DNA from 4 places in the Enterobacter cloacae complex sp. R_G8 genome. Region 1 is predicted to be linked to each of the others. Evidence: predicted binding sites of a transcription regulator. Region 1 holds the regulator's gene; each other region holds the start of a gene.
What was found. The regulator PurR, encoded in region 1, represses purine synthesis genes. The targets are predictions, from matches to a motif close to CANGCAAACGTTTGCNTG.
Positions count from the first base shown of each region.

Region 2: the regulator PurR is predicted to act here: its motif matches at 5,197-5,214, upstream of purM (phosphoribosylformylglycinamidine cyclo-ligase).
Region 3: the regulator PurR is predicted to act here: its motif matches at 4,344-4,361, upstream of gltS (sodium/glutamate symporter).
Region 4: the regulator PurR is predicted to act here: its motif matches at 5,352-5,369, upstream of pyrC (dihydroorotase).

Region 1 covers NZ_CP102246.1:3,060,353-3,068,403, forward strand. The annotation lists gene rnt (ribonuclease T) at 1-438, shown strand, start outside; gene grxD (monothiol glutaredoxin 4) at 483-830, opposite strand; gene NQ842_RS14475 (C40 family peptidase) at 1,169-1,942, shown strand; gene sodB (superoxide dismutase [Fe]) at 2,065-2,646, shown strand; gene NQ842_RS14485 (MFS transporter) at 2,682-3,848, opposite strand; gene NQ842_RS14490 (YnhF family membrane protein) at 4,012-4,101, opposite strand; gene purR (HTH-type transcriptional repressor PurR) at 4,399-5,424, shown strand; gene punR (DNA-binding transcriptional activator PunR) at 5,442-6,353, opposite strand; gene punC (purine nucleoside transporter PunC) at 6,469-7,668, shown strand; gene cfa (cyclopropane fatty acyl phospholipid synthase) at 7,967-8,051, shown strand, end outside.
Region 2 covers NZ_CP102246.1:1,522,817-1,530,867, reverse strand. The annotation lists gene NQ842_RS07305 (DnaA inactivator Hda) at 1-369, opposite strand, end outside; gene uraA (uracil permease) at 464-1,753, opposite strand; gene upp (uracil phosphoribosyltransferase) at 1,840-2,466, opposite strand; gene NQ842_RS07290 (6-phospho-beta-glucosidase) at 2,692-4,122, opposite strand; gene bglK (beta-glucoside kinase BglK) at 4,133-5,026, opposite strand; gene purM (phosphoribosylformylglycinamidine cyclo-ligase) at 5,275-6,312, shown strand; gene purN (phosphoribosylglycinamide formyltransferase) at 6,309-6,950, shown strand; gene ppk1 (polyphosphate kinase 1) at 7,156-8,051, shown strand, end outside.
Region 3 covers NZ_CP102246.1:48,173-56,223, forward strand. The annotation lists gene spoT (bifunctional GTP diphosphokinase/guanosine-3',5'-bis pyrophosphate 3'-pyrophosphohydrolase) at 1-204, shown strand, start outside; gene trmH (tRNA (guanosine(18)-2'-O)-methyltransferase TrmH) at 209-898, shown strand; gene recG (ATP-dependent DNA helicase RecG) at 902-2,983, shown strand; gene gltS (sodium/glutamate symporter) at 2,986-4,188, opposite strand; gene xanP (xanthine/proton symporter XanP) at 4,413-5,804, shown strand; gene NQ842_RS00275 (AsmA family protein) at 5,924-7,603, shown strand; gene yicI (alpha-xylosidase) at 7,689-8,051, opposite strand, start outside.
Region 4 covers NZ_CP102246.1:3,299,336-3,307,386, reverse strand. The annotation lists gene NQ842_RS15735 (rhodanese-related sulfurtransferase) at 1-582, shown strand, start outside; gene NQ842_RS15730 (YceI family protein) at 624-1,202, opposite strand; gene NQ842_RS15725 (cytochrome b) at 1,204-1,770, opposite strand; gene NQ842_RS15720 (DUF2770 family protein) at 1,990-2,103, opposite strand; gene solA (N-methyl-L-tryptophan oxidase) at 2,159-3,277, opposite strand; gene bssS (biofilm formation regulator BssS) at 3,394-3,648, opposite strand; gene dinI (DNA damage-inducible protein I) at 3,921-4,166, opposite strand; gene pyrC (dihydroorotase) at 4,242-5,288, opposite strand; gene NQ842_RS15695 (lipoprotein) at 5,416-5,976, opposite strand; gene mdtH (multidrug efflux MFS transporter MdtH) at 6,097-7,305, opposite strand; gene rimJ (ribosomal protein S5-alanine N-acetyltransferase) at 7,542-8,051, shown strand, end outside.

The sequences.
Region 1 (8,051 bases):
CCAGAGGCGCTGGCATTTAATGGCATCGACCCACATAACCCACTGCGCGGTGCGGTAAGTGAATATGACGCGCTGCACGCCATTTTTAAAATGGTGCGTAAAGGCATGAAAGAGAGTAACTGCAGCCGCGCCATTATGGTGGCGCATAACGCCACGTTCGATCACAGCTTTACCATGGCTGCCGCCGAGCGAGCCTCTCTTAAGCGTAACCCTTTCCACCCGTTTGTGACCTTTGATACCGCCGCACTGAGCGGCCTGGCGCTCGGACAAACGGTGTTATCAAAAGCCTGTATCACCGCCGGGATTGAGTTTGACGGCACGCAGGCCCATTCCGCTCTGTATGACACGGAGCGCACCGCAGAATTGTTCTGTGAGATCGTCAACCGCTGGAAGCGTCTGGGCGGCTGGCCGCTGCCGATGGGCGACAGCGAAGAATAAAAAAAAGCGACCTCTTAAGGTCGCTTTTTTATTTGCGCAGAAAATTACTCCGCGTCAGGCTCTTCCGTTTTGTACTTCGCCGCCGTCTCTTTGATCAGCTGCTGCAGTTCGCCGCGCTGATACATTTCAATCAGGATATCGCAACCGCCAACCAGTTCACCGTCGACCCACAGCTGCGGGAACGTCGGCCAGTTAGCGTATTTTGGCAGCTCAGCGCGGATGTCCGGGTTCTGCAGGATATCAACGTAAGCAAAACGTTCACCACAGGCAGACAGCGCCTGAACCGCTTGCGCGGAGAAGCCACAGCTTGGCAGCTTCGGAGAACCTTTCATATACAGCAGAATCGGGTTTTCAGCGATCTGGCGCTGGATTTTTTCAATAGTGGTGCTCATGTCTTGCTTCCTTTAACTTCTGTTACGGCATTAGTCTGACATTGTAGCGGTTCAGACTGGCATCGGAAAATAACATTTTTGTCACGTATAGCTATTTTATCGCGAGTGGGGAAAAGTTGCATTGTAAATGGTGCTTAACCCTGCGGCAGGCAGGGTTTTGCTTAGGGCGTGAACAATTGTGCGACAAATCGATGAATTTTTTTGCACTTGCTAACGAAACAGGTTTTTAGATTGAAAAATGCTATTAACTTCTCGGGTTTTTATGGATTAGAATCGACGGGCTTTGTAAATCATACGCGGGTATTATTGATGACCTGCATTAATCAGGGGACTGCCCAGTGGCGCGGATAAATAAAATCTCGATCACGCTCTGTGCTTTACTGTTTACATCACTCTCTTTCACGCCAGCGGCAAACGCCTCTCAACAGGCGCGGCACTCTGCTGTGCAAAAAACGCATCTGGCAAAAACCACAGAACGTAAAAAAAAGACCACCAGTAAGAACGAAAAGAAAAAAACAACTGCTCAAACGAAAAAGACCGCCTCCAGCAAATCGAAATCAACATCTTCCCGCACTGCCCTCGCATCGAAACGTAAAGCCTCACAAACTGCTGCCAACCTCGTAACGGAAAAATGCACCACGCGCAAAGGGCATAAAGCCAACTGCACGAAAGTGACGAAAATTGCCGACGCGCATAAGGTTCGGGTACAGAAAGCGCAAAAAACGGCGATGAATAAGCTTATGGGGCAAATTGGCAAACCGTATCGCTGGGGTGGCACTTCTCCCCGCACCGGTTTTGACTGCAGCGGGCTGGTGTATTTCGCCTATAAAGATCTGGTGAAATTCCGCATTCCGCGCACCGCCAATGAAATGTACCACCTGCGCGACGCCGCCCCCGTTAACCGTGGCGAGCTGCAAAATGGCGATCTGGTCTTCTTCCGCACCCAGGGTCGCGGTACGGCTGATCACGTCGGCGTGTATGTGGGCAATGGGAAGTTTATTCAGTCGCCACGAAGCGGTCAGGACATTCAGATCACCTCGCTTAGCGAAGACTACTGGGTGCGTCACTACGTCGGCGCACGCCGCGTCATGACACCGAAAACCATCCGCTAAACCCTGCCCTGCCGTCACCACGGCAGGGTAAGTTCCTCTTTTGCATACCCTTTCAATTTGCTATCCTGTCCTTGTTGTCTGTGTGGTTATTGGCAACGCAAAATACAATAAGGAGAGAAGCAATGTCGTTCGAATTACCTGCACTACCGTATGCAAAAGACGCCCTGGCACCGCACATTTCTGCGGAAACCCTGGAATATCATTACGGCAAACATCACCAGACCTATGTCACCAACCTCAACAACCTGATCAAGGGCACCGATTTTGAAGGCAAAACGCTGGAAGAGATCGTCCGCAGTTCAGACGGTGGCGTATTCAACAACGCTGCTCAGGTGTGGAACCACACTTTCTACTGGCACTGCCTGGCGCCAAATGCGGGCGGCGAGCCGACCGGTGAACTGGCTGCTGCGATTAACGCCGCCTTTGGCAGCTTTGCGGAGTTCAAAGCGAAATTTACCGATGCCGCAATCAAAAACTTCGGTTCTGGCTGGACATGGCTGGTAAAAGAGGCCGATGGCAAACTGGCTATCGTCTCCACGTCTAACGCGGGTACACCACTGACCACCAGCGCGACTCCGCTGATGACCGTGGATGTCTGGGAACACGCGTACTACATTGATTACCGTAACGCGCGTCCTAACTACCTGGAGCACTTCTGGGCACTGGTTAACTGGGACTTTGTGGCGAAGAACTTCGCCGCGTAAGAGAGACGCAGAAGGGTTTCCCCTTCTGCGTTTTTTTATTCGGCAGCACAGGCCGCTTCAGGCTGTTTACGACCCGACATCATCACTAGCAGCAGGCCAAGCGCGGCAATAATGGCCCCCATCACCGGCACAAAGCTGTATCCCAGACCACCCGAAATCACAGCACCACCCGCTGCGGCACCGAGCGCATTGCCCAGATTGAACGCACCAATATTCACTGACGAGGAGAGGCCCGGCGCCTCATGCGCGACGCGCATTACGCGCATCTGCAGCGGCGGAACCACGGCAAAGGTGGCCGCCCCCCAGACGACCATCGCAATGGCCGCGCCAACTTCATTACGCGCCAGCCACGGGATGGCAACCATGATGACAATCAGCAGGGTCAGAAAACCCTTCAGCGTTCCGCTCACGGAGCGGTCAGCAAATTTCCCGCCCAGATAGTTACCAATCGAGAAGCCCACGCCAATCAGCACCAGCATCGCGGTGATAAAGATCGGCGTCGCGTGAGTGATGTCATGCAGCACCGGCGAAATATAGGTGTAAAGGGTAAACATCGCCCCGGCACCCAGCACGGTAGTAAGCAGCGCCGAGAGCACCTGCGGGCGCATCAGTACCGACAGCTCTTTACGTACCTCAGGCCGCTCACCAGCGCTGCCTTTCGGCAGGGAGAAGAACAACGCCACCATCGCGACAACGCCCAGTACGGCGGTTGCCAGGAACGACATACGCCAGCCAATGACCTCTCCCAGCCAGGTCGCCGCAGGAACACCGCCAATGTTGGCGATGGTCAGGCCCATAAACATGGTTGCCACGGCACTCGCCTGCTTGTGTTTGGGCACCACGCTTGCGGCAACCACCGACCCCAGCCCAAAGAAGGCACCGTGGTTAAGGCTGGTCAGAATGCGGGACAGCATCAGTGTGGTGTAATCCGGCGAAATGGCGGAGAGCACATTGCCGAGGGTAAAGATAGCCATCAGGAAAATCAGCGCGTTACGGCGAGCGCGGTGGGAAAGCAACAGCGTCATCAGCGGAGCACCAACCATTACGCCAATGGCATAGGCGCTGATTAACATCCCGGCTGCAGGGATAGAGACGTCCACACCGCGGGCGATAACCGGTAAGAGCCCCATAGGGGAGAATTCAGTAGTGCCAATCCCAAAAGCGCCAATCGCCAGGGCCAGCAGGGGAAAATTGATTTTCATGCGTCAACTCCGGATGCCGTGTCAGGTCGTGACACAGAACAAAGAAGGCGAAAGCATGACATTAATCACAAAAAATGAGAAGTTAACAAATTGGCAAAAGATTTTTGCCGGAGATGTAACAATCAGGGGAAGCGGGAGAGAGCGAACGCCCCCTCCGCGTAAATCAGTGCAGTGCAGCCGTCAGACCCGCGGCAACAATCAGCGCCAGCACAATAATGGTGGTGAACAGCGAAAACTTCAGATCGGAACTCATCAATTTTTCTCCTTTTAATCCCCCCACGAAAAGTGAGCTTGCTCATTTTTACACAATTTACGTCAAAAATCTTCCCGGATTTAAACGGATAACCACTTTAGCTCTTCCCCTTTTCATCAAGATAGGACAAAATTCCACGCTAAATTTATTAGCGTACCGGCCATTGACCCCCTCCTGACGTCCCGTGTCGTTTTCCTGGCGTGCCGCAATTCAAGATTGCGTGATAAGGGTGAGAGAAGGCAAACGTTTACCTTCAAGGTTTTCAGGAGTTTAGGATATGGTCTGGAGTGACATTTAATGGCAACAATTAAAGACGTAGCAAAACGCGCAAACGTTTCCACTACAACCGTATCACATGTAATTAACAAAACCCGCTTCGTGGCGGAAGAGACGCGCAACGCCGTCTGGGCGGCAATCAAAGAGCTGCACTACTCGCCGAGTGCCGTTGCGCGCAGTCTTAAAGTTAATCACACCAAATCTATTGGTTTGCTGGCGACCAGCAGTGAAGCGGCCTATTTTGCCGAAATCATCGAAGCGGTTGAGAAAAACTGCTTCCAGAAAGGCTATACCCTGATCCTCGGCAACGCGTGGAACAACATTGAAAAACAGCGCGCCTATCTGTCGATGATGGCGCAAAAACGCGTGGATGGCCTGCTGGTGATGTGCTCCGAGTATCCGGAGTCCGTGCTTTCCATGCTGGAAGAGTATCGTCATATCCCAATGGTGGTGATGGACTGGGGCGAAGCGCGCGCCGACTTTACCGACTCCGTCATCGATAACGCCTTTGAAGGCGGTTATATGGCGGGCCGCTATCTGATTGAACGCGGTCACCGTGAAATTGGCGTGATCCCGGGGCCGCTTGAGCGCAACACCGGTGCTGGCCGTCTGGCCGGATTTATGAAGGCGATGGAAGAAGCGCTGATCACCGTGCCGGAAAACTGGATCGTGCAGGGCGACTTTGAGCCGGAATCGGGCTACCGCGCCATGCAGCAGATCGTTTCCCAGCCGCATCGTCCAACGGCGGTGTTCTGCGGCGGGGATATCATGGCGATGGGGGCCCTGTGTGCGGCCGATGAGCTGGGCCTGCGCGTGCCGCAGGATATTTCCGTGATCGGCTATGACAACGTGCGCAACGCGCGCTTCTTTACCCCAGCGCTGACCACCATTCACCAGCCGAAAGACTCCCTGGGTGAAACGGCCTTCAATATGCTGATGGACAGGATCGTCAACAAACGTGAAGAGTCGCAGTCGATTGAAGTCCACCCGCGTCTTATCGAACGCCGTTCCGTTGCGGATGGTCCGTTCCGCGACTACCGTCGTTAATCACTGTACGGAGCCAGTTACGCTGGCTCCCGTAACCATTCCCGGTTAAGCGTTTCGCTGTCTCCCAGGTAATCCAGTAACCACGCCATGGCGGGCGACACGTCATTTTGTTGCCACGTCAGGCAGCAGGCTGCATCCGGGAACGGATTCTCCAGCGTCAGTTCGACCCATTCACCGGTATCGATTCTCGGCTTAGCGAAATGCACGGGCACCATCGCGACACACAGCCCGGCACTGAGGCAGGTCGCGGAGGACTCCCAGTCCGGCGCCACCACCCGCCGCTGATTATCCAGAAGCCAGGTAATACGTTTTGGCAACGAGCGCGAGGTATCTTCCAGCACCAGCGACGGCCAGTTGCGCAGCGTGTCGTCACTCAGCGGCCCCTCCATGGCAGCCAGGGGATGATCGCTTGCCACCACACATTTCCAGCTCAACATGCCCATATCACGAAACGCATAGCGTCCCCCGACGGGGATCGCCTGGGTCGCCCCAATCGCCATCTCTGCCCTGCCGTCCGCCAGCGCGTCCCAGACGCCGTTGAACACCTCCTGCGAGACGCGAAGTTCAACGTCTGAAAAATGACGATAGAAATCCACAATCATCTGCCGGGTGCGCTCGGGTTTGACGATGTTATCCACGGCAATGGAGAGATGCCCGCGCCAGCCGTTGGCGATCTGCTGACACTGTTCACGGGTGATCTGCATTTTTTTGATAACAGAACGCCCTTCTTTCAAAAACCACGCCCCTGCCGGCGTTAATTCCACATCGCGATGACGTCGTTCAAACAGCGGCACAGCCAGCCACTCTTCGAGCTGACGTACCGTGTAGCTTATCGCGGAGGGAACGCGGTGTAGCTCCTGTGCGGCACCGCTGAAACTGCCGTTTCGTGCGACAGCATCGACAACTTCAAGAGAATAATCTGACCACATTTTCTGCCTGCAAAAAATTTGAATGCACTAGCCAAATATTAGCGTTTCACAACCCGCTTTGCACTCCCTACACTCTGCGCCAGTGTCTACCTGCCTCCTCAAGGAGAATAAAACAATGCAACCCAGGAATGGATTTTTAGTCTGGCTCGGCGGTTTGAGCGTGCTGGGCTTTTTGGCCACCGATATGTACCTGCCCGCGTTTGCGGCGATGCAGGCAGATTTACAAACCCCTGCTGCGGCCATCAGCGCCAGCCTGAGTTTGTTCCTCGCGGGCTTTGCCATTGCACAGTTGCTCTGGGGCCCGCTCTCCGATCGCTTTGGGCGTAAACCGGTGCTGTTACTGGGCCTGGGCATTTTTGCCGTCGGCTGTCTGGGAATGTTATGGGTACGCGATGCGACCTGGCTGCTGGTGCTGCGCTTTGTGCAAGCCGTCGGCGTCTGTGCGGCAGCGGTGACCTGGCAGGCCCTTGTTACCGACTACTACCCGGCCAACCGCACCAACCGCATTTTCGCCACCATTATGCCCCTGGTAGGGCTTTCACCTGCCCTCGCTCCCCTGCTGGGCAGCTGGATCCTGGTGCATTTCGAGTGGCAGGCTATCTTCGCCACGCTGTTTGCCATCACGCTGGTACTGATGCTGCCGGCGTTTGCCCTCAAGCCCGCGCATAAAAAAGAGGCGCATGCCGACGCCAAACCGATCACGTTCCTCTCCCTGCTGAGCGCCAAAGCGTATCGTGGTAATGTCCTGGTCTATGCCGCCTGCTCGGCGAGCTTCTTCGCCTGGCTCACTGGCTCGCCGTTTATTCTGCACGATATGGGATACAGCCCGGCCGCCATTGGCCTGAGCTATGTCCCGCAGACCATCGCCTTCCTGCTGGGCGGATACGGCTGCCGTGCGGCACTGCAGAAATGGGAAGGCCAGCAGATGCTGCCATGGCTGCTGGTGCTCTTTGCTCTGAGTGTGATCGCCACCTGGGCTGTCGGTTTTATTCCGGGCGTCGGCCTGGTAGAGATATTGATTCCGTTCTGCGTGATGGCAGTGGCTAACGGCGCCATTTACCCTATCGTGGTGGCACAGGCGTTACGTCCTTTCCCGCAGGCGACAGGTCGTGCCGCTGCCCTGCAAAATACCCTGCAGCTGGGTCTGTGCTTCCTGGCAAGCCTGGTGGTTTCAGCGCTGATTGCCACGCCGCTGTTGACCACCACCAGCGTGATGCTGGCGACTGTTGTGCTGGCCGTGATGGGATATCGCGTGCAATCAGCCGCACAACGTGAGCTTGATAGCCCCACGCAGCCGGAAACGTCGCATGCGTAGTCACTGCGGAAAATATGTGACATTTCAGTGATTAGGTTGCTAAGAATTTTCTATTGAATCACCAAATTTTGAGGCCTATACTAAATTTGGTTCGATTAAATACGATAAATATTAAGTGTTAACGGGAGCCGGAGTGCTCCCGTTTTACCATGGAAGGCATTTCGGCAAGGGATATCTCCCTTCCTCTGTTCTACGTCGGATACTAGCCTCGCGGTATTTACCGTGAGATTTCTCACAAACCATAAAAAGCGTCTACGCTGTTTGAAGGTTCTGATCACAGTAAGGTGATGGAGAAGCTATGAGTTCATCGTGTATAGAAGAAGTCAGCGTTCCGGACGATAACTGGTCCCGGATCGTCAGTGAACTGTTAGGTCGTGCAGGCA
Region 2 (8,051 bases), 1.5 Mb from region 1:
ACGGTTATAGAGGTTAAAGATCGCCATTTCCCATGGCTCATCCCCCGCCACGCATTCGATATTATCGATGCAGACCAGGGAGAGATGTTCCATTCCCTCCAGCACGTCAGGCACAAACCAGGTACGTTTATCCAGCGGTACATAGCCTACCGCATCCCCCCGCGCAGAAAGCTCCGCACAGGCGGCATGCAACAGGTGACTGCGCCCCGCGCCTTCGCGTGACCAGATATAGATGTATCCGCTGTGATCCTGGCGCAGCACATTCTGGAGTGCAGCCAGTAAAGAGGGGTTATCACCCGGCCAGAAACTCGCGAAAGTTTCGTCGTCAGGGAGATAGAGTGGCAGAGAGAGCTGTGCCGGTCCGTTCAGAAGTACCTCAACCAGATCTTACATAAAATCGGAACGGAGTTTAGCACGGAACCTGCCAGGAGAGAACCGGGCGATCCCTCACCCGGCTTTACGATCAGTGTGACGCTTTTTCGCTTTCGTCGGCGTCCAGTACCACCTCTTCCGGACGGATCACGGAAATCAGCTTGAAAATCAGGCTCAGGCCCACACCAACGATGGTCGCCAGCGCCATGCCTTTCAGCTCGGCCGCGCCGATGTGAACCTTCGCGCCGCTCACACCGATGATCAGGATAACGGAAGTCAGGATCAGGTTCTGCGCTTTGCTGTAGTCCACTTTGGACTCAATCAGCACGCGAATACCGGATGCGCCAATTACGCCGTACAGCAGCAGAGACACGCCGCCCATCACCGGAACCGGGATGATCTGGATCGCTGCTGCCAGTTTACCCACGCAGGAGAGCAGGATTGCGATGATGGCCGCGCCGCCGATAACCCAGGTACTGTAAACGCGGGTGATCGCCATGACGCCAATATTCTCACCGTAAGTGGTGTTTGGCGTTGAGCCAAAGAAACCGGAGATGATCGTCGAGAAGCCGTTTGCAAACATCGAGCGGTGCAGACCCGGGTCGCGGATCAGGTCACGTTTGACGATGTTCGCCGTCACCACAAGGTGGCCAACGTGTTCAGCGATAACCACCAGCGCGGCAGGCAGAATAGTGAAGATGGCAAACCATTCAAAGCGTGGCGTATAGAAGGTTGGCAGGGCAAACCAGTGCGCCTGAGCGATTGGGGTGGTATCGACAACGCCCATCACGAAGGAGAGTGCATAACCCGCCAGCACGCCGATCAGGATCGGGATAATCGCCATAAAACCGCGGAACAGCACGGAGCCAAATACCGTCACGCCCAGCGTCACCAGTGAGATGATGATGGTTTTGGAGTCCGGCGACTGCCCATCAGCAGGCAGCAGACCAGCCATATTCGCCGCCACGCCTGCCAGCTCCAGACCGATGACGGCAACGATGGCCCCCATCGCCGCAGGTGGGAACATCACGTCCAGCCAGCCGGTACCGGCCTTCTTCACAATGAAAGAGACCAGGCAGAACAGCACGCCGCACATGATAAAGCCGCCCAGCGCCACTTCATACCCCAGGGGTAGCAGCAGCAACACCGGCGAGATAAAAGCAAAGCTCGACCCCAGATACGCCGGGATTTTGCCTTTACAGATAAAGAGGTACAGCAGCGTCCCGATACCATTGAACAGCAACACGGTAGCCGGGTTAATGTGAAACAGGATTGGCACCAGCACGGTTGCGCCAAACATAGCGAACAGGTGCTGCAAACTAAGCGGGATAGTCTGTAAAAGCGGCGGTCTTTCACTCACCCCGATAGCACGGCGCGTCATAGTGTTTTCCTCTGAGATGGTTAGTTATGTGTGTTTTATTCAAAAAAAAGCCGACTCTCAAAGTCGGCTTATTTATCGTTATTCGATTATTTCGTACCAAAGATCTTATCGCCGGCATCGCCCAGCCCCGGGATAATGTACCCGTGCTCGTTGAGCCCCTGGTCGACAGACGCGGTGTACAGCTCCACATCCGGGTGTGCTTTTTCCAGCGCCGCGATCCCTTCCGGTGCCGCAACCAGCACCAGCACTTTGATGCTGCTGCAGCCTGCTTTTTTCAGCAGGTCGATGGTGGCAATCATTGAGCCGCCGGTCGCCAGCATCGGGTCAACCACCAGCGCCATACGCTCGTCGATGTTAGACACCAGCTTCTGGAAGTACGGAACCGGCTCCAGGGTCTCTTCATTACGGTAGATCCCCACCACGCTGATGCGCGCGCTCGGTACGTGTTCCAGCACGCCTTCCATCATGCCGAGACCGGCACGCAGGATCGGCACCACGGTAATTTTCTTACCTTTGATCTGCTCAACCTGCACCGGGCCGTTCCAGCCTTCGATGGTCACTTTTTCCGTTTCGAGGTCAGAGGTCGCTTCGTAGGTCAGCAGGCTGCCGACTTCAGATGCCAGTTCGCGAAAACGCTTCGTGCTGATGTCATGCTCACGCATCAGGCCCAACTTGTGTTTAACGAGTGGGTGTTTCACTTCCACAATCTTCATTCTCTTTCTCCTCTGAGGTGGCGTCCGCAAAAAAATCGCGGGATTATACCGCTTTTTTCGGATTAGGCCATACCCATCTTGCTTGACGTATATCAAGCAAAGTGATTTAGAGACAAAAAACCGGAGGCGAGACTCCGGCTTGGATGCGGGGTTCTGCCGGGTGGCGCTAACGCTTGCCCGGCCTACAAATCCCGTAGGCCCGGTAAGCGCAGCGCCACCGGGCAATTATAGCTGCTCGCCGTTACTCGCAATCACCTGCTTATACCAGTCAAATGACTTTTTCTTGCTGCGGTTCAGCGTGCCGTTCCCTTCATTATCTTTATCAACAAAGATAAACCCGTAGCGTTTCTTCATCTCGCCGGTGCCGGCAGAAACGAGATCGATACAGCCCCACGGGGTGTATCCCATCAGATCCACGCCATCTTCCACCACCGCTTTCTTCATCTCGCGGATGTGCGCCGAGAGATAATCAATGCGGTACTGGTCGTTCACCGTGCCGTCCTGCTCCTGCACGTCGATGGCACCGAAGCCGTTCTCAACAATGAACAGCGGCAGCTGATAGTGATCCCAGAACCAGTTCAGGGAGTAGCGCAGGCCAACCGGGTCAATCTGCCACCCCCAGTCAGATTTCTGCACGTACGGGTTGGAGACCAGACTCTTGCTTTCATCGTAATCCAATTCCGGGTTATCTGCCGTCGCTTTGGTGGCGAAGGACATATAATAGCTAAAGCCGATGTAATCCACGCAGCCCTGCGTCAGCGCCGCTTTGTCTTCTTCGGTAATGTCCAGCGTGAAACCACGACGCGCAAAGTAGTTAAGCAGATGCTGCGGATACTTGCCGCGCACGTGAACGTCGGTGAACCAGTAGCGACGATGCATCGCGTTCATCGCCATCATGATGTCGTCAGGCGCACAGGTCAGCGGATAAATGGGGCACATGGCAATCATGCAGCCGATCTGCAGGGAAGGATTAATCTCGCGCCCGGCTTTCACCGCCAGCGCGCTGGCCACCAGCTCGTAGTGCGCGGCCTGGAACATCACCGGCTCACGGTCTTCACCCGGCGCATATTTCAGCCCGGAGTTGGTAAACGGCGCAAAATCTTCGTGGAAGTTAGCCTGGTTGTTGATCTCGTTAAAGGTCATCCAGTACTTCACTTTATGCTGATAGCGCTGGAAGACCGCTTTGGCAAAGCGGACAAAGAAGTCGATCAGCTTACGGTTGCGCCAGCCGCCGTACTCGGTGACCAGATGAAACGGCATCTCGAAATGCGACAGGGTGATAACCGGCTCAATCCCGTGTTTCAGACACTCGTCGAACAGGTCATCATAGAACTTCAGGCCTGCTTCGTTTGGCTCCAGCTCGTCCCCTTTCGGGAAAATACGCGTCCAGGCAATGGAGGTACGGAAGCATTTGAACCCCATCTCCGCAAAGAGTTTGATGTCTTCCTTATAGCGATGGTAAAAATCGATGGCTTCGTGGTTCGGGTAGTTTTTCCCAGGCAGCACGCCGTCGGTGATTTCACGCGGCACGCCGTGGGCGCCAGCGGTCATGACATCGGCGACGCTCACCCCTTTACCGCCCTCTTTCCAGCCACCTTCAAGCTGGTGCGCGGCCACCGCGCCGCCCCACATAAAACCTGCTTTAAATCCTGACATACTCTTTCCCTCATTCGATGTTGCTGATTGCTGACGGATACTGCTGTCTGAAGTGGTAAACCGCACCGACAAGACCGGCCCGGTTGCCGTGGCTGACGACATCGGCGATGTCCGCGATGCCAAACCACGCAAGATGAGTGCGAAGCAGATCCATAAATCCGGGCCGCTCCGCGATACCGCCGCCAATGAAAATGGTCTGCGGATCGAACACATTCGCCAGGTTGTAGAGCCCTGTCGCAATGCCGTTAAGAAAATCATCAACCAGGCGGCGACACACCGCGTCGCCTGCGTCATAACCATCAAAAATGGCTTCACCTGTAACGTCCTCAAGCGTCAGACCGTGAAAGTCGGCATAGCGCTTGCGAAGCGTGCGTAATGTGCAGTTTTCATTCATGGAGTGGCGGGCCACGCGCCGTGAGTCAGCCCTTTCCGTGAGCATGTAGCCGAACTCTCCGGCGCGAAAACGCGCCCCGTGAACCAGCCTGCCGTTGCAGAAAATCGCCCCGCCGATCCCGGTGCCGATGGTTAGCACCAGAAAGCTGTCCATCTCTGTTGCCTTGCCCTGCCAGCGTTCCGCCAGCAGCACGCAGTTGGCGTCATTCTCCACGGTGACCGGTAAACCCGTCTGCGTCTCAAGCCAGCCTTTCATCGCGAACTGGTCGAAGCGGCGAATGGCCCCGCCCATCGCAATAAACCCGGTATGCGGATTGACATACCCCGGCGCGCTGATGGCGATCCCCTCAAGCCCGGGATGCGCCGCCACCCAGTTCAGCATCTGCGACAGGATAGCGTCGCCATCGCTGTTCTTAATGGCGGCCTTGTCCGTCTGCAGCAGCTCGCCCTGCGCTGTCACAATCCCCATTTTTAACGCAGTGCCACCGATATCAAATGCGGCGATGTTCATGACGTTCATCCCTCCTGAATGAAACTGAAACCGGTTTCAGTTTCATGATGTTCATTCGCTAAACCGCTTGCAAGCAGATCGCCGAAACCGGTTTCATTTTCGTGAACGGAGTCAAGTTTGCGCGCCACCTGAGGTGTCACAGAAAAAAAGATCCTCGCGCCGAGAATAGGCTCGCAAACGTTTGCCTGGACTGTTAGAATTGCGCCGATTTTTCTTACTAGCTATGCAATCGCGTGGGGACTTGAGCCGTGACCAACAAAACTTCTCTCAGCTACAAAGATGCCGGTGTTGATATTGACGCAGGTAATGCGCTGGTTGACCGAATCAAAGGTGTGGTGAAAAAAACCCGCCGCCCGGAAGTGATGGGTGGTCTGGGTGGCTTCGGCGCACTGTGCGCGCTGCCGCAAAAATATCGTGAACCTGTTCTGGTCTCGGGTACTGACGGTGTAGGCACAAAACTGCGCCTGGCGATGGATTTAAAACGTCACGACACGATCGGTATCGATCTGGTCGCGATGTGTGTAAACGACCTGGTGGTACAAGGCGCTGAGCCGCTGTTCTTCCTCGACTACTACGCGACCGGCAAACTGGACGTGGATACCGCAGCCAGCGTGATCAACGGTATCGCCGAAGGCTGTCTGCAGTCTGGCTGCGCGCTGGTTGGCGGTGAAACCGCGGAAATGCCTGGCATGTATCACGGCGAAGATTATGACGTCGCAGGCTTCTGCGTGGGTGTGGTAGAAAAATCAGAAATTATCGACGGCAGTAAAGTGGCTGATGGTGATGTGCTGATTGCGCTGGCCTCCAGCGGCCCGCACTCTAACGGCTACTCGCTGGTGCGTAAAATCCTCGAAGTAAGCGGTTGCGACCCACAAACCACTGAGCTTGAAGGTAAACCTCTGGCTGACCATCTGCTGGCACCGACCCGCATCTACGTGAAAAACGTGCTGGAGCTGATTGAGAGCGTTGACGTTCACGCCATTGCCCACCTGACCGGTGGCGGCTTCTGGGAAAACATTCCGCGCGTACTGCCGGACAACACCCAGGCGGTAATCGACGAATCCTCATGGCAGTGGCCAGCAGTCTTTAACTGGCTGCAAACCGCGGGCAACGTCAGTTCTCACGAAATGTATCGCACCTTTAACTGTGGCGTGGGTATGGTGATCGCCCTGCCCGCGAGCGAAGCGGATAAAGCCGTTAAGCTGCTGACGGACAAAGGTGAAAACGCGTGGAAAATCGGTATTATCAAAGCTTCCGATTCCGAACAGCGTGTGGTCATTGAATGAAAAACATCGTGGTGCTCATTTCCGGTAACGGAAGCAATTTGCAGGCCATCATTGACGCCTGCAAACAGAAGAAAATCAATGGCACCATTCGGGCAGTATTCAGCAACAAGGCCGACGCGTTCGGCCTCGAGCGCGCCCGGGAAGCAAACATTCCCGCGCACGCGCTGGAAGCCAGCCAGTTCGCCGGCCGTGAAGCCTTTGACCGCGAGCTGGTTCAGGAGATTGATGCCTACGCGCCGGACGTTGTGGTGCTGGCGGGCTATATGCGCATCCTGAGCCCGGCGTTTGTCGGGCACTACGCCGGGCGTCTGCTGAATATCCACCCTTCGCTTCTGCCAAAATATCCCGGCCTGCACACCCATCGTCAGGTGCTGGAAAACGGCGATGAGGAGCACGGGACTTCGGTGCATTTCGTGACCGATGAGCTGGACGGCGGACCGGTGATCCTGCAGGCGAAAGTCCCGGTCTTTGACGGCGACACCGAAGACGATGTCACCGAACGCGTGCAGAGCCAGGAACATGCCATTTATCCGCTGGTGGTCAGCTGGTTTGTCGACGGGCGTCTGGCGATGCGCGACGGTGCCGCCTGGCTGGACGGCGTGCAGCTTCCACCGCAGGGTTATGCGGCCGAAGAGTAGCGTGTGATGTCGGGTGGCGCTGCGTTTACCCGACTTCCTCACCGCAGTCTCAGACACGCCTCTTCTCCAACCCTCTAAAATCCTCAACAAAAAAAATAACTGTCATACTTTTCTGGCACTGTTGGACATATCGTGGAAATGCTCGCCATAATAAGGACGAGACGGATTTACCACGTCCTGTGATTGAACTGGAGTGTGAGCTGTAATGGGTCAGGAAAAGTTATATATCGAGAAAGAGCTAAGCTGGTTAGCATTCAACGAACGCGTACTCCAGGAAGCGGCAGACAAAAGCAACCCGCTTATCGAGCGCATGCGCTTTTTGGGCATTTATTCCAACAACCTTGATGAGTTCTACAAGGTTCGCTTTGCCGAACTGAAACGGCGGATCATCATCAGCGAAGAGCAGGGCTTAAACTCTCACTCGCGCCATCTGTTAGGCAAAATTCAGTCCCGCGTGTTGAAAGCCGATCAGGAATTTGACGGCCTGTATAACGAGTTGCTGCTGGAGATGGCACGCAATCAAATCTTCCTGATTAACGAACGTCAGCTCTCCGTTAACCAACAAAACTGGCTGCGCCACTACTTTAAACAGTATCTGCGTCAGCACATCACCCCTATTCTGATCAACCGCGAAACCGATCTGGTGCAGTTCCTGAAAGATGACTACACCTACCTGGCGGTGGAAATTATTCGCGGTGAATCCATCCGTTACGCGCTGCTGGAGATCCCGTCCGACAAGGTGCCACGCTTTGTGAACCTGCCGCCGGAAACCCCGCGCAGACGCAAGCCGATGATCCTGCTGGATAACATCCTGCGTTACTGCCTGGACGATATCTTCAAAGGCTTCTTCGATTACGATGCGTTGAACGCCTATTCGATGAAGATGACCCGTGACGCCGAATATGACCTGGTGCATGAGATGGAAGCCAGCCTGATGGAGCTGATGTCCTCCAGCCTCAAGCAGCGTCTGACGGCCGAACCGGTGCGCTTTGTCTATCAGCGTGATATGCCAGACGCGATGGTGGAAATGCTGCGCGACAAGCTGACTATCTCGCGCTATGACTCCATCGTGCCGGGCGGTCGTTACCATAACTTTAAAGA
Region 3 (8,051 bases), 1.9 Mb from region 1:
CACCAGGGTGCCCTGGCGAACCTGACGGCAGCGATCAACACGGCCTCTTCCAACATTCAGAGCCTGAACACGGAAGAAAAAGATGGCCGCGTATACAGCGCCTTTATTCGTCTGACCGCCCGCGACCGCGTGCATCTGGCAAATATTATGCGCAAGATCCGCGTCATGCCGGACGTCATTAAAGTCACCCGAAACCGAAACTAGTTTTATGAATGCACAACGTTATGCACGTATCTGCGAAATGCTCGCCAGGCGTCAGCCTGATCTGACGGTCTGCATGGAGCAGGTCCATAAACCTCATAACGTCTCTGCCATTGTCCGTACCGCAGATGCCGTCGGCGTGCATGAAGTGCACGCCGTCTGGCCGGGTACCCGCATGCGTACCATGGCGTCGACAGCCGCAGGCAGTAACAGCTGGGTGTCCGTCAAAACCCATCAGACCATCGGCGAAGCCGTATCGCACCTGAAAGGTCGCGGTATGCAAGTTCTTGCCACCAACCTGTCTGCCAAAGCGGTTGATTTTCGCGAGATCGACTACACCCGCCCGACCTGTATTTTGATGGGTCAGGAGAAAACCGGGATCACGCAGGAAGCGCTGGATCTGGCGGATCAGGACATTATCATCCCCATGATCGGCATGGTGCAGTCCCTGAATGTTTCTGTGGCCTCCGCGCTCATTCTGTATGAAGCGCAGCGCCAGCGTCAGAACGCCGGGATGTACGAGCGCAGCAACAGCATGCTGCCGGAAGACGAACAACAGCGCCTGCTGTTTGAAGGCGGTTATCCGGTGCTGGCTCGTGTTGCGAAGCAGAAAAAATTGCCTTACCCCCACGTCAACGCGCAGGGCGAAATCGAAGCCGATGCCGGGTGGTGGGCCACCATGCAGTACGCAGGGTAACCGATGAAAGGCCGCCTGCTGGATGCCATCCCGCTCAATAGCCTGACGGGCGTGGGCGCGGCGCAAAGCAGTAAACTGGGCAAAATTGGCCTGCACACCGTGCAGGATCTCCTGCTGCACCTCCCCCTGCGTTATGAAGACCGCACGCAACTTTATAAGATTGGCGATCTGCTGCCTGCGATTTACGCCACCGTTGAAGGTGAGGTGCTGAACTGTAACATCACCTTTGGCGGACGCCGGATGATGACCTGTCAAATCAGCGACGGTACCGGCATTCTCACCATGCGCTTTTTCAACTTCAACGCGGCGATGAAAAACAGCCTTGCGACAGGCCGCCGGGTGCTGGCATATGGCGAAGCCAAACGCGGAAAATACGGCGCCGAGATGATCCACCCGGAGTACCGCGTACAGGGCGATCTCAGCACGCCGGAGCTGCAGGAGACGCTCACTCCGGTCTACCCGACAACGGAAGGTATCAAGCAGGCGACGCTGCGTAAGCTCACCGATCAGGCCCTGGAGTTACTCGATACCTGCGCCATCACCGAGCTGCTGCCACCTGAGCTGGCGCAGGGGATGATGAGCCTGCCGGAAGCGCTGCGTACGCTGCATCGCCCGCCGCCCACGCTGCAGCTCAGCGATTTAGAAAGCGGCAAGCATCCCGCCCAACGGCGTCTTATCCTTGAGGAGTTACTGGCGCATAACCTGAGCATGCTGGCGCTGCGCGCCGGTGCGCAGCGTTTTCATGCCCAGCCCTTAAGCCCGCGTGATGAACTCAAGGATAAGCTGCTGGCCTCCCTGCCGTTTAAACCTACCGGTGCCCAGGCGCGCGTCACCGCCGAGATCGAGCGCGATATGGCGCTTGATGTCCCCATGATGCGCCTGGTGCAGGGCGATGTAGGTTCCGGTAAAACGCTGGTTGCCGCCCTGGCAGCCCTGCGCGCCATTGCCCACGGTAAGCAGGTGGCGCTGATGGCGCCGACAGAACTGCTGGCGGAGCAGCACGCGAATAACTTCCGCGCCTGGTTCGCCCCGCTGGGCATTGAGGTGGGCTGGCTTGCCGGAAAACAAAAGGGCAAAGCGCGTCTTGCGCAACAGGACGCCATCGCTCGCGGTGAGGTGCAGATGATTGTCGGCACCCACGCCATCTTCCAGGAGCAGGTGCAGTTTAACGGCCTCGCACTGGTGATCATCGACGAACAGCACCGCTTTGGCGTGCATCAGCGCCTGGCGCTGTGGGAAAAAGGGCTACAGCAGGGCTTCCATCCGCACCAGCTGATCATGACCGCCACGCCTATTCCGCGAACCCTGGCGATGACCGCCTACGCCGATCTGGACACCTCCACCATTGACGAGTTGCCGCCGGGCCGTACGCCGGTCACAACGGTGGCCATCCCGGACACCCGTCGCAGCGACATCATCGACCGCGTGCGTAACGCCTGCACCCATGAAGGGCGCCAGGCTTATTGGGTCTGCACGCTGATTGAGGAATCTGACCTGCTTGAAGCGCAGGCCGCAGAAGCTACGTGGGAAGAGCTAAAGCTGGCGCTGCCGGAACTGAAGGTGGGCCTGGTACACGGGCGCATGAAGCCCGCAGAAAAACAGGCCGTCATGCAATCCTTCAAACAGGGTGAGCTGCATTTGCTGGTCGCCACAACGGTGATTGAAGTGGGCGTGGATGTGCCAAACTCCAGCCTGATGATCATCGAAAACCCGGAGCGGCTGGGGCTTGCGCAGTTGCATCAGTTGCGTGGCCGCGTGGGCCGTGGTGCGGTGGCCTCCCACTGCGTCCTGCTTTACAAAGCCCCTCTCTCAAAAACCGCGCAGATGCGGTTGCAGGTGTTGCGCGACAGCAACGACGGATTCGTCATTGCGCAAAAAGATCTGGAGATCCGTGGCCCGGGCGAGCTCCTGGGCACACGTCAGACGGGGAACGCTGAATTCAAGGTGGCGGATTTGCTGCGCGATCAGGCGATGATCCCCGAAGTTCAGCGCCTTGCACGCCATATTCATGAACGCTACCCCGAACAGGCGGCAGCGTTAATTGAACGCTGGATGCCGGAAACTGAGCGCTACTCCAACGCCTGATCTCAGGCAAACATCGGCAGCATCAGGTACAGCTTGATCACCAGCGCGTTGACGATATCAATAAAGAACGCCCCCACCATCGGTACCACCAGAAACGCCATATGCGAAGGCCCGAAACGTTCGGTGATCGCCTGCATATTGGCGATTGCCGTTGGCGTGGCGCCCAGTCCAAATCCACAGTGCCCCGCTGCCAGCACCGCGGCATCGTAGTTTTTGCCCATCATGCGCCAGGTGACGAACATGGCATAGAGCGCCATAAACAGCGCCTGTACCGCCAGAATCGCCACCATCGGCAGCGCCAGCGACGCCAGCTCCCACAGTTTGAGGCTCATCAGGGCCATCGCCAGAAACAGCGACAGACAGACGTTACCCAGCACCGAAACAGCGCGTTCAAACACGCGATAGAAGCCCATCAGGGCCAGACCGTTACTGAGGATCACCCCGATAAACAGCACGCAAACAAAAGTCGGCAGCTCAAAGGCCGTGCCCGCCAGCCATTGCGCAACCGCTTTACCCAGCGTCAGACAGATGGCGATCATAGCAATCGTTTCAATCATCACCAGGGAGGTGATGGTGCGCCCCACGTCCGGCTTTTCAAATGCGGTGGGCACCAGTTCATCATCCGGTCTGCCATCCGGCGTGGTGGAGTGCTTCACCAGATAGCGCGCCACCGGCCCGCCAATCAACCCGCCCAGCACCAGACCAAAGGTGGCGCAGGCCATCGCCACTTCCGTTGCGTTTTCAAAGCCATAGCGTTCGATGAACAGCTTACTCCATGCCGCCCCGGTACCATGCCCGCCAGACAGGGTGATGGATCCGGCCAGCAGGCCCATTAGCGGATCCAGCCCCAGCAGCGTCGCCATACCGATGCCAATGGCGTTTTGCATCAGCAACAGTCCGACGACCACAATCAGGAACACGCCGAGTACTTTGCCCCCTGACCGCAGGCTTGCCAGGTTGGCATTCAGGCCGATGGTGGCGAAGAAGGCCAGCATGAGTGGATCTTTCAGGGACATATCAAAATCGATTTCCCAGCCCATGCTTTTTTTCAGCACCAGCAGGGCCAGCGCCACCAGCAACCCACCGGCAACAGGTTCAGGAATGGTGTATTTTTTCAGAAAGGAAACGCTGTGTACCAGCTTGCGACCAAGCAGTAAAACCAGCGTTGCGGCAACAAGGGTCGACAACGTATCGAGATGAATCATAGGAGGCTCCTTATATGCGCGTGTTCCATACACACGCGGCGTAATCCTGGCCGGTTTGCGCTCGTCATGAGCCACCGGCGCAAAAAGTGTAATTTTTTTTCGCTGTGGGTTGTAGAAAACCTGCTCACAGCGGCAGATTTTCTCCTCTTTTTTTGCTGGCAATCGTTTGCTTTTACCAGATGGTCAGATAAAATGCCCGCTTTTCCACCGTGGGATTACCGTCGATGTCCGTTAACAGCATAGAGTCTCCTGATGCGCAACCGATTGCGCAGAAGCAAAATAGCGAACTGATTTACCGTCTTGAAGACCGCCCACCGCTTCCGCAGACGCTCTTCGCTGCCTGCCAGCATCTTCTGGCCATGTTTGTTGCGGTGATCACCCCGGCGCTGTTGATCTGTCAGGCGCTTGGTTTACCGGCTCAGGATACGCAGCACATCATCAGCATGTCCCTCTTCGCCTCTGGCGTGGCCTCGATTATTCAAATTAAAGCGTGGGGTCCGGTGGGCTCGGGTTTGCTGTCGATTCAGGGCACCAGTTTCAACTTTGTGGCACCGCTGATCATGGGCGGTACGGCACTGAAAACCGGCGGAGCGGATGTCCCGACCATGATGGCGGCGTTGTTCGGCACGCTGATGCTGGCCAGCTGCACGGAGATGGTGATCTCCCGCGTTCTGCACCTGGCTCGCCGCGTCATTACCCCGCTGGTCTCGGGCGTAGTGGTGATGATTATCGGTCTGTCGCTGATCCAGGTGGGGCTGACCTCCATCGGCGGGGGTTATGCCGCGATGAGCGACCACACCTTTGGCGCACCGAAAAACCTGCTGCTGGCTGGTGTGGTACTGGCCATCATTATCCTGCTCAACCGTCAGCGTAACCCGTACCTGCGCGTGGCCTCGCTGGTGATCGCCATGGCGGCCGGTTACCTGCTGGCGTGGGCGCTGGGCATGCTGCCGGAAAACACCGCGCCAACCAACAGCGCGCTGATCACCGTTCCAACGCCACTGTACTACGGCCTGGGCATTGACTGGGGTCTGCTGCTGCCGCTGATGCTGGTCTTTATGATCACCTCCCTGGAGACCATCGGCGATATCACCGCCACCTCCGACGTCTCTGAGCAGCCAGTGTCCGGCCCGCTGTACATGAAGCGCCTGAAAGGCGGCGTACTGGCGAACGGCCTGAACTCGTTTGTCTCCGCCGTATTCAATACCTTCCCGAACTCCTGCTTCGGGCAGAACAACGGCGTGATCCAGCTGACCGGCGTGGCCAGCCGCTACGTTGGGTTTGTGGTGGCACTGATGCTGATCGTCCTTGGCCTGTTCCCGGCGGTGAGTGGCTTTGTGCAGCACATCCCTGAGCCGGTACTGGGCGGTGCAACGCTGGTGATGTTCGGTACCATTGCGGCCTCGGGCGTGCGCATCGTCTCCCGCGAGCCGCTGAACCGCCGCGCGATCATGATTATTGCCCTGTCGCTGGCCGTGGGTCTGGGTGTTTCTCAGCAGCCGCTGATCCTGCAGTTTGCGCCGGACTGGGTGAAAAACCTGCTCTCTTCCGGCATCGCCGCTGGCGGCATCACCGCTATCGTACTGAACCTCGTTTTCCCGCCTGAGAAAAACTGATCGTCCTCACGGCAGGCTGTCAATGCCTGCCGTGACATCTCTTTACACCATTCCCGCCTTGAGGATTGCGCATAAATCGTGCATAACTCCTTTATGTGCGTTTCGCGGGATGGAAGACCATGAAATTTATTGGAAAGCTGCTCGTCTATCTTCTGGTAGCCCTGCTCCTTGTGCTGCTGGCACTTTATATTCTGCTCCAGACCCGCTGGGGTGCGTCACAGGTCAGCAGTTGGGTCACGGTGAACACCGATTACGAACTCAGTTTCGACCTGATGGACCACCGCTTTTCGTCGCCTTCCCACATCCTTCTGGAAAACGTCACCTTTGGCCGTGACGGCCAGCCCGCCACCCTGGTGGCTAAAAAAGTCGATATTGGTCTTGGCAGCCGACAGCTCACCGATCCGCTGCATATGGACACCATCACCCTGGTCGATGGCACGCTGAATCTCTCTCCGCAGACCGCCCCGCTGCCCTTCCAGGCAGACCGTCTGCAGCTGAACAACATGGCCTTTAACAGCCCCAACACGGAGTGGGATTTAAGCGCGCAAAAAGTGACGGGCGGTGTCAGCCCGTGGCAGCCAGAAGCGGGTAACGTGCTGGGTAAAAACGCACAGATCCAGATGAGTGCGGGTTCGCTCACCCTGAACGGCGTACCGGCCACCAACGTGCTGATCCAGGGCCAGCTCAACGGCAAGGAGGTGGTGCTGAACACCATCGGCGCCGATATGGCGCGCGGCTCACTCACCGGCTCCGCCCTGCGCAACGCTGATGGAAGCTGGATCATCGACACCATGCGCCTGAATGAGATCCGCCTGCAGAGCGATAAATCGCTGCTGGATTTCTTTGCGCCGCTCAACACGATCCCCTCTTTGCAGATTGGCCGCCTGGAGGTCACCGACGCGCGCCTGCAGGGGCCAGACTGGGCAGTCACCGACCTGGATCTCAGCCTGCGCAACCTGACGCTGAGTAAAGGAGACTGGCAGAGCCAGGAGGGGCGTTTATCGATGAACGCCAGCGAATTCATTTACGGTTCACTGCATCTGTTCGACCCGATCCTGAATGCGGAATTCTCTTCGCAGGGTGTGGCGCTGCGTCAGTTCACCTCCCGCTGGGAAGGGGGCATGGTGCGCACCTCCGGCAACTGGCTGCGCGACGGTAAAGCGCTGGTACTGGACGATGTCGCCGTCGCCGGGCTGGAGTACACCCTGCCGCAGAACTGGAAAACGCTGTGGATGGATCCGCTGCCGGAATGGCTGAACAGCGTGACGCTGAAGAAATTCGGCCTGAGCCGCAACCTGGTGATCGACATCGATCCGACTTTCCCGTGGCAGATCACCTCTCTCGATGGCTACGGGGCTAACCTGCAGCTGGCCCAGGACCACAAATGGGGCGTGTGGGGCGGCAGCGCCACGCTGAACGGCGCGGCGGCCACCTTTAACCGCGTGGACGTGCGACGTCCATCGCTGGCGCTGAACGCCAACGCCGCCACGGTCAATATTACCGACCTGAGCGCCTTTACCGAAAAAGGCATTCTGGAAGCCACCGCGACGGTTTCACAGCTTGCGCAACGACAGACCACGGTGAGTCTGAATGGGCGCGGCGTACCGCTCAACATCCTGCAGCAGTGGGGCTGGCCTGCGCTGCCGGTGAGCGGCGACGGTAATATTCAGCTGACTGCCAGCGGTAGCGTGCAGGCGACTGCCCCGCTGAAGCCGACGGTAAATGGCAAGCTGAGCGCGGTGAATATGGATAAACAGCAGGTTCAGCAAACCATGACGGGTGGTGTGGTTTCACAATGAATAAGCCAGGTAGCGGCTACGCGGTTTTGGTTCCCTCTCCCTGTGGGAGAGGGTCAGGGTGAGGGCATCAGACCGCACAATACACTTAAAGGTGAACCACCACCTCATCCCCCTCCGCGTTCACCACCACGCCCCACTCGCTGCTCGCGTATGCGCCACCTTTCACACCGCTCACCTTCTGCACGTTGCGCAAGCAGACAGACCAGTTCCGCGCTTCACCCGCGCCGCTAAGGGTTATGGTGTCGCCCTGGCGTGACGCCTTCAACGTAAACGCCACGGAGCCGTCAGCCGCAGGCACTTCACTCACCGCCGTTGCGCCCTCATCCAGGTAAAACAACTGGAAGGCCGCACCCTCATTCCAGGCGTAGTCCGGCTTCTGCTTGTTATTGCCCAGCGCCAGCAAGGTATTGTCGCGTACATAAACCGGCAGGCTCATGAAATCGTGCTG
Region 4 (8,051 bases), 240 kb from region 1:
AACCACTACGAATATGAAGTGGGCCATTTCGAGAACGCAATGGAAATCCCGGCCGATACCTTCCGCGAGCAGCTGCCGAAAGCGGTTGAGATGATGCAGGAACATAAAGATAAGAAAATCGTTATGTACTGCACCGGCGGCATCCGCTGTGAAAAGGCCAGCGCGTGGATGAAACATAACGGGTTCAATAAGGTCTGGCATATCGAAGGCGGTATCATCGAGTATGCCCGCCGTGCCCGTGAGCAGGGATTACCGGTACGTTTTATTGGTAAAAACTTCGTCTTTGATGAGCGAATGGGTGAGCGTATTTCAGAGGACGTGATTGCCCACTGCCACCAGTGCGGCGCACCGTGCGACACCCATACCAACTGTAAAAATGACGGATGTCATCTGCTGTTTATTCAGTGCCCGGCGTGTGCGGAGAAGTTTAACGGCTGCTGCAGCGAACTGTGCAGTGAAGAGAGCATGCTGCCGGAAGAAGAGCAGCGCCGCCGTCGTGCGGGTCGTGAAAACGGCAATAAGATTTTTAATAAATCGCGTGGCCGACTGAACACCAAACTCGGCATTCCTGACCCGGAATAAGCATAACGCCCGGCAACGTAAAACCCTGCCGGGCGTGTTTATTATGACTTCTGCTGTACACCTTCAACAGAAATAATCAGCTCCACGTCCTGAGAGGCCGGGCCCAAATCCGTGGTGATATTAAAATCTTTCAGATGAATTTTGCCTGCCGCTTCAAAGCCTGCACGTTTTCCACCCCAGGGATCATCGCCCTGACCCAGTAATTTGGCGTCGAGGGTGACCGGTTTGGTGACACCATTGAGTGTCAGATTGCCGGTAATATTCAGCTTATCGCCCTCTTTCTTCACTTCCGTCGACGCGAAGGTTGCCTGTGGGAATTTCGATACATTCAGGAACTCTGCACTACGCAAATGTTTATCGCGCTCAGCATGGTTCGTGTCGACGCTGTTTGTATTAATGGTCACATTGACCTTATCGGCGGCAGGATTTTTATCGTCAAAGGTGAATGTGCCGTCAAAATCCTTAAAGGTACCGTACAGCCAGCTATATCCCAGGTGCTGAATACGGAAATTGACGAAGGCATGCTGGCCTTCTTTATCAATTTTATAATCAGCCGCCACGGCCGAGCCGGTGGTGAATAACAGAGAACCCAGTGCGATACCCAGCAGGTGTTTTTTCATTTTATGCTCCAGAGTCAACTGACGAACGGCCAAGCATGCGCTTTAGCGTATCGTCTTTATCGATGAAATGGTGTTTAAGGGCGGCAAGCCCGTGCAGCACAGAGAGGATGACCACACTCCATGCCAGCCAGAGATGAACCACGCCTGCGGTATCGGCCTGAACCCCCGCGTCAGAGAGCGTGGCCGGCACCTCAAACAGGCCAAAGACGCTAATCGGCTTGCCGTCTGCAGTTGAAATGAGATAGCCGCTAATCAGAATCGCGAACAACAGGAGATAGAGGGCAATATGAGCGGCCACAGCGCTGACACGCGTCAGTTTACTGTGGGTTTTAGGCGCGGCAGGCGGCGGGGAAATATGACGCCAGATCACGCGAATAACCAATGCCATCATCAGCAGGACGCCGATGCTCTTATGCAGCTCTGGTGCCTGGTGATACCAGCCGTCGTAATAACTGAGCGTCACCATCCACAGTCCCAGTCCGAACATCGCATAAACGGTGAGGGCAACTATCCAGTGCAAAAACATGGATATTATTCCGTAGCGCTGAGAGGAGTTACGCAATTGCATCAGAATGACCATTCATGAATTAACAGAATAGTAAAAATGAACGGGAATAAATGATATTGCAACTGAAATAACTGGATATCGTTTTTTAATTTTCTTATTTCAGCGGTTTTGAAAATGATCCGCAAATGTAATTCAATGGCTTCGTCCAAGGCGCAATAAACAGCCGGAGTGAAGGTTAAATCAACCTAAAGTAATGTCAGAAATTGTCAGTAATGCCTTTCAGTAAAATACAATGTAAATAATATCAATGAGTGCCAGTAACGCCCACAATAAAATATAGAGCATAAAATGCTCACGAATGTTGTTGATAAGAAAGCTAACGATCCTGCGCATAACGTCCCGTTTTGATGTGAAGAACGGGCCCCGGACGTCCGGAGCCCGCGGCGGATTATCGGTTAAAACGCGAAAGTGAGAAGGGGGTAAGATCAAACTGCGGTGCGATACCCTGGGCAAACTGCGCGGCGATTTCACCCAGTACAGAGGCGAACTTGAAGCCATGACCGCTCAGGCCGGTGACGAGCAGCGTGTTGTCATGCCCCGGCAGGGTGTCGATGATAAAGTCTTCGTCCGGTGTATTGTCGTAGGTGCAGGCTGCACCATAAAGTAAGCCACCCACGCCCGGCAGAATATTACGCAGGAACGAGAAGGCTTCGGAGCCATCTTGCGGGTATGCACCAAACGGTTTGCGCTCTTCAGGCGAAGAGATCGCCTGCCCACCATTGTGTTTGCCGATTTTGAGCGCGTCTTTCTCAGACGGGAAGCCGTAAAACTGATCGCCGTTCGGTAACTCGCCGGTGAACGCCGGGAATTTATTCTGCGCACTGTAACGACCATCCGACTGGAACCACGAGAAGACCTTGCGCACCGGCTGAACGGGCAGGTCTGGCAACAGACGGGTGACCCAGGTCCCTGCGCTAACCAGCAGACGGGACGCTGAATATTCTCCATCCGCAGTGGTGACCGTAACGCCGTCAGCGTGATGGGTAAGGGATTCAACCGGGCAGTTGAAGAGCTGAGCGCAGCCCGCTTTTTCTGCAAGACCGATCCAGGTTTTGATGGCCGTTTCACAGTGCAGGACCCCGGAGTTGGCTTCAAACAGACCGATATAATCGTCCGGGACGGTGATCTCTGGCCAGCGGCTCATGATGCCCGCCGCGTCCAGTTTCTCAACGTCAAGGTTGAACGCTTTCGCACTCTGTTCCACGTTGGCCAGAAAATCAGAGCTCGCCGGGCCAAGGTTGATGACACCCGTGCGTTCGAAAATGCGCTCTTCGGTCAGTTTGGCCAGTTCATCCCACAGTGTCTGGGCGCGGAGCACCAGCGGAACATAGCGCTCGCCTTCACCATAGGCGTGGCGAATGAGTCGGGTGTCGCCATGATGGCTCCCCTCCGCATGCGGAGGCAGATGGGCATCGATCATCAGGACCTTCAGACCCGCTTGCGTTGCGTAATAACCTGCGGCAGAACCTACGGATCCGCTACCCATTATGATTAAGTCGTATCTCATATGCATCTCTTGAATTCACGCTTTGTTAGCAGAGTAATTAACTATGCAGGCTGATACAAGGGAGAAATAAATAAGGCACCCGACGGGTGCCTGTTGAGTGAAGAATAGGTATAAAACTAGTGCCGTTTATACTCATTTTCCTGATAGTCACCAGATTCTATTTTGGCAATACCTGCTTCTAAAATAGAAATAAACTGGCGCGCGACGTCTGTTGTAAGCCACAGCGTCTGTCCAACTTCCGCTTCTTCACGGTTGAGTTGATTCGGGGTCTGGTAGTGCAAACGCAGCATCAGCGCATCGTAGCTATCTACGGTGCTGATATCCCAGCCTACAAGCGGATGGGTCTGGATGACTTCACTATTCTTTTCCATTATAACCCCCTTAATGCGTGTTAGAAGACAACGGCTCTGAGGTTCAATGCATGTTTTTCTGAAAGCATCTTCAGTATACAAGTAATAAGGGTTCCGAAGGGAAAAATAAACAGTTGGCAACACATTTTTCTGCTTTTTAGGATTGTTCGAACAATAAAACACCATCTTGTTCACGATTTTTAAATCTGATGCCGAATTAATTTGAACTAACAGGATTTCAGGCGAAAAAAAGCCGGGGCGACCCGGCAAAAAAGAACAATGAGGGAGCAAGATTAATCTGTGATGAACCAGTCATCGGCACTTTCCCACGTTTCCTGCAGGATTTCGCTGATTCGGTCTTTATCTTCTTTCGCGCCACCGATGACGGAGAGGTTGTTTGCCGCCGCGTAACGAACCGTTACGGCGCCCGCATTTTCAGGAAAAGTGTTGTTAATACGGCGGGATAATTCACCGGCCAGCGCATCAAGTGCGCCAGCAGGCAGAACGGTTGTTTTGGCTATGGTGACTTCAATACGCATAAATGCCCCCTGTGTAATATACTGTTTATTTATACAGGCATATTATCGTTTTGACAACAAGGGGCATTGTTTTTTTTAGCGTTTTACCGTCCAGTTGACGGTTTCACCCGCCAGGAATGGGATCAGCGTGTCATCCGTCAGTGGAATGGCCTCGTCCACCTGGCTCTCTTTGCGTTCCAGCTCAATAAAGGTGTCGTTGACCGGCAGCCCGTAGAAGCGTGGTCCGTTGAGCGAGCAGAAGGCCTCGAAGTGCTGCAGGGCATTCATCTCTTCAAACACGGTCGCGTAGCTGGCGAGCGCCGTCGGGGCATTGAAACAGCCTGCGCAACCGCAGCTTGCCTCTTTGCGATGGCGTGCATGAGGGGCGGAATCCGTGCCGAGGAAGGCGCGGGAGAAGCCGCTGGCAACGAGTTCACGCAGCGCCTGCTGGTGGATGTTACGTTTCAGGATTGGCAGGCAATAGAGATGCGGACGTACACCGCCAACCAGCATGTGGTTGCGGTTAAACATCAGGTGCTGTGGCGTAATGGTGGCGGCAATCAGCTCATTGCCATCGCGGACATATTCCGCTGCATCTTTAGTGGTGATGTGTTCAAACACCACTTTAAGCGCAGGAAGGCGCTGGCGCAGCGGCTCCATCACGGTTTCGATAAAGCGGGCTTCACGGTCGAAGATATCAATCTCGGCGTGGGTCACTTCACCGTGTACCAGCAGCGGCATGCCCAGTTTCTGCATGCGCTCCAGAACCGGCATGATGGCGTCAATGCTGGTGACACCGTGGCTGGAGTTGGTGGTGGCGTTAGCCGGGTAGAGTTTCGCCGCGGTGAACACGCCTTCGTTAAAGCCGCGTTCCACTTCATTCGGATCGAGGGAGTCGGTCAGATAGCAGGTCATCAGCGGGGTGAAATTATGTCCCGCCGGCACGGCATCAAGAATTCGCTGGCGATACGCCATAGCGGCATCAACGGTGGTGACTGGTGGCACCAGGTTAGGCATGACAATCGCGCGGCCATAAATTTCGCTGGTATACGGCACGACGGTTTTCAGCATATCGCCATCACGCAGATGGATATGCCAGTCGTCAGGGCGGCGGATTTTTAGAACCTGGGGTTGTGCAGTCATGGAAGCTCCGGCTTGTCAGGAATCAGTCATAAGGATGGCTGTTTTTGCCGGACACAAATCATAAGCGGAAACGTTTTCGTTTGCACACTTTTCCGTAAAAAAAAGGGCGCTTTTGCGCCCCTTCAGGTTAATCGGTGAAAGGAATGACGATCTCTCCCGGTTTCACCTCTATTCCTTTGGCATATTTTTTCGCGAGCGCCTCACCCTTGCTCTTGTCTTCACTTAAGACATACGCAGGCTGCTGGTTAAAGTAGTTGCGCAGCGACTGGTTCAGATAGGGCATCAGAGTCTGCATAACCGGTTTCATCTTATCCGGGGAAACCTCCGCATCGACCACTTCCATCTCCTGCAGGAAAATGGCCCCTTTCTCTTTGTTAAAGACCGGCAGCGCCTTGAGCTTCAGCTTAATGTTGGCTTTCTGGTTGCCGAAGAGGGAGGTCATATCGAGATTGGCATCCCCGGCGAGGGTGACTTTATTCGGCTCTTCGCGTCCAATCTGACTGGTCAGGTTGCTGAGGACGATATGCGCATCGGCAAGCCCCGGTACACCAATGTCTTTTGAAAAGTTGTTATGTTTTTCCAGCGCCTGATTAATTTCCTGCTCACTGACGGTGTATTGCGTAAGCTGGTTACAACCTACCAGCAGGCCGCTGACAATGAATGCGGCGGCAATGACAATTTTTTTCATAGTGTTCCTCAACGAAAAATCGGCGCTACTGTCCTGTTACGCCAGTATGTCAGGGTGAAATAGCAGAAACCAGCAGAAAAAACTGATAATGACGGCGGGGGACCCCCGCCGGAGAGAGGGTTATGCGCCAGGTTCGAGCATGCCGCTCGCGCTGCGCTTCTGGCTGAATTGCCACCACAGCGCAAGGAGCGTCATAAAACCGACCACGCCGAGCATCATCCATGGCAGTTCCGGTTGACTCAACGCTTTACCTGCATCAAACAGCCAGCCGCCGCCGGCGTAGCCTAAGGCACCGCCAAAGGCCAGCCCCAGGCGACTGAACCCCATATAACTGCCGCGAGCACGCGCGTCGGCAAGCGAAGCGCTCAGCGTTTCACGTGCCGGTTCGGCAATGATCGAGCCGATATAGAATGTGCAAATCAGCGTAAATAGCTGCTGGAGTGAGTTCACCAGCCCGATGGGCATCATGCTGAGTGTCATCAGTAACAGGCCGGCCATCAGGCGATGCTCCAGGCGAAAACGTCGTTCGCTCCAGCGGGCAATCGGGTACAGCAGGGTCAGGGAAAGACAGGCTTCAATGGCGTACATCCATTTTACCGCGCCAGGCGTGCCCGCGATGTCGTTCACTATGATCGGGAGCATTAGCATTACCTGAACGGCCAGCATGTAGTAACCCGTCAGGGTCAGCACGTAAGTAACGAAGCGTTTGTCACGCAGGACGCGGCCAAGTCCTTCACGCACCGGGGCTTTGACCGTCGACAGTTTCCAGGCCGGCAGGAACAGGGCATTAAAGAGGGCGCACAGAATAAATAACACCGCGCCCGCTGCGCAGACCAGACGGAAGTCGTACTGCAGCAGCCAGCTTCCCAGCAGTGCGCCGATCACCGCTCCGGCACTGTCCTGCATCATCAGAATCGAGAAGAAGCGTCCCCGGTGCTGCGGGCGAATGAGCTTAACCACCAGCGCGGTGCGCGGTGGATCAAACAGGGTGCCGCCGATACCGGAGAGGAAGCAGGAGAACCACAGCAGCCAGGGCTCCTGAGCAATCGCCATGGTGGCGAAGCCTGCCGCGCGCAGCAGCATACCGGTTACGATCATCGGTTTGGCACCAAAGCGGTCGGCTATGGCGCCACCAAACACGCCCAGACCCTGCTGGACAAACTGGCGTAACCCCAGCGCGATACCGACCATCAGTGCCGCCCAGCCCATTTGATCGACAAAGCGGATCGAAATAAGCGGAAACACCACAAAAAAGCCGAGCACGACCAGCATGTTATCGACGAGCAGGAAATATTTACCCAGGCTCCTGGCCTGTGATACGCGGGACATTTTCCCTCCAGGGAAAACAGGATGGTGAGCACGCTAACATTCTGCGGTGTCGCCACGTTTTTTCCCACCCCTGCACGTGACAATATTTTTTTATCAAAAGAGCGCTTTGATAGAGAGTTCTCATCGAAAAATGTGAAAAGAGGTCAAAATGGTATGTCACTGTTTTCACAGACGGCACAGGCGCAGGTATAGTAAAGCTAATGGGTAAGCAGAAGTGACGGGAAGGAGTGGTATCGATGTTTGGCTATCGCAGTAATGTGCCAAAAGTGCGTCTGACAACGGACAGGCTGGTCGTTCGTCTGGTGCATGAGCGTGATGCCTGGCGTCTGGCGGATTATTACGCCGAGAATCGCCAGTTTTTAAAACCCTGGGAACCCGTTCGGGATGAGAGCCATTGCTACCCTTCCGGCTGGCAGGCGCGCCTCAGCATGATTGCCGAATTCCACAAGCAGGGTAGTGCGTTCTATTTCGCGCTGCTGGATCCGGAGGAAAAAGAGATCATCGGCATTGCCAACTTTTCCAACGTGGTGCGCGGATCGTTTCACGCCTGTTACCTCGGCTACTCCATCGGCCAGAAATGGCAAGGACAAGGGCTGATGTATGAGGCGTTAACGGTAGCGATCCGTTATATGCAGCGCACCCAACATATCCATCGCATTATGGCGAACTACATGCCGCATAATCAGCGCAGCGGTAATTTGCTGGCGCGATTAGGGTTTGAGAAAGAAGGTTACGCTAAAGATTAT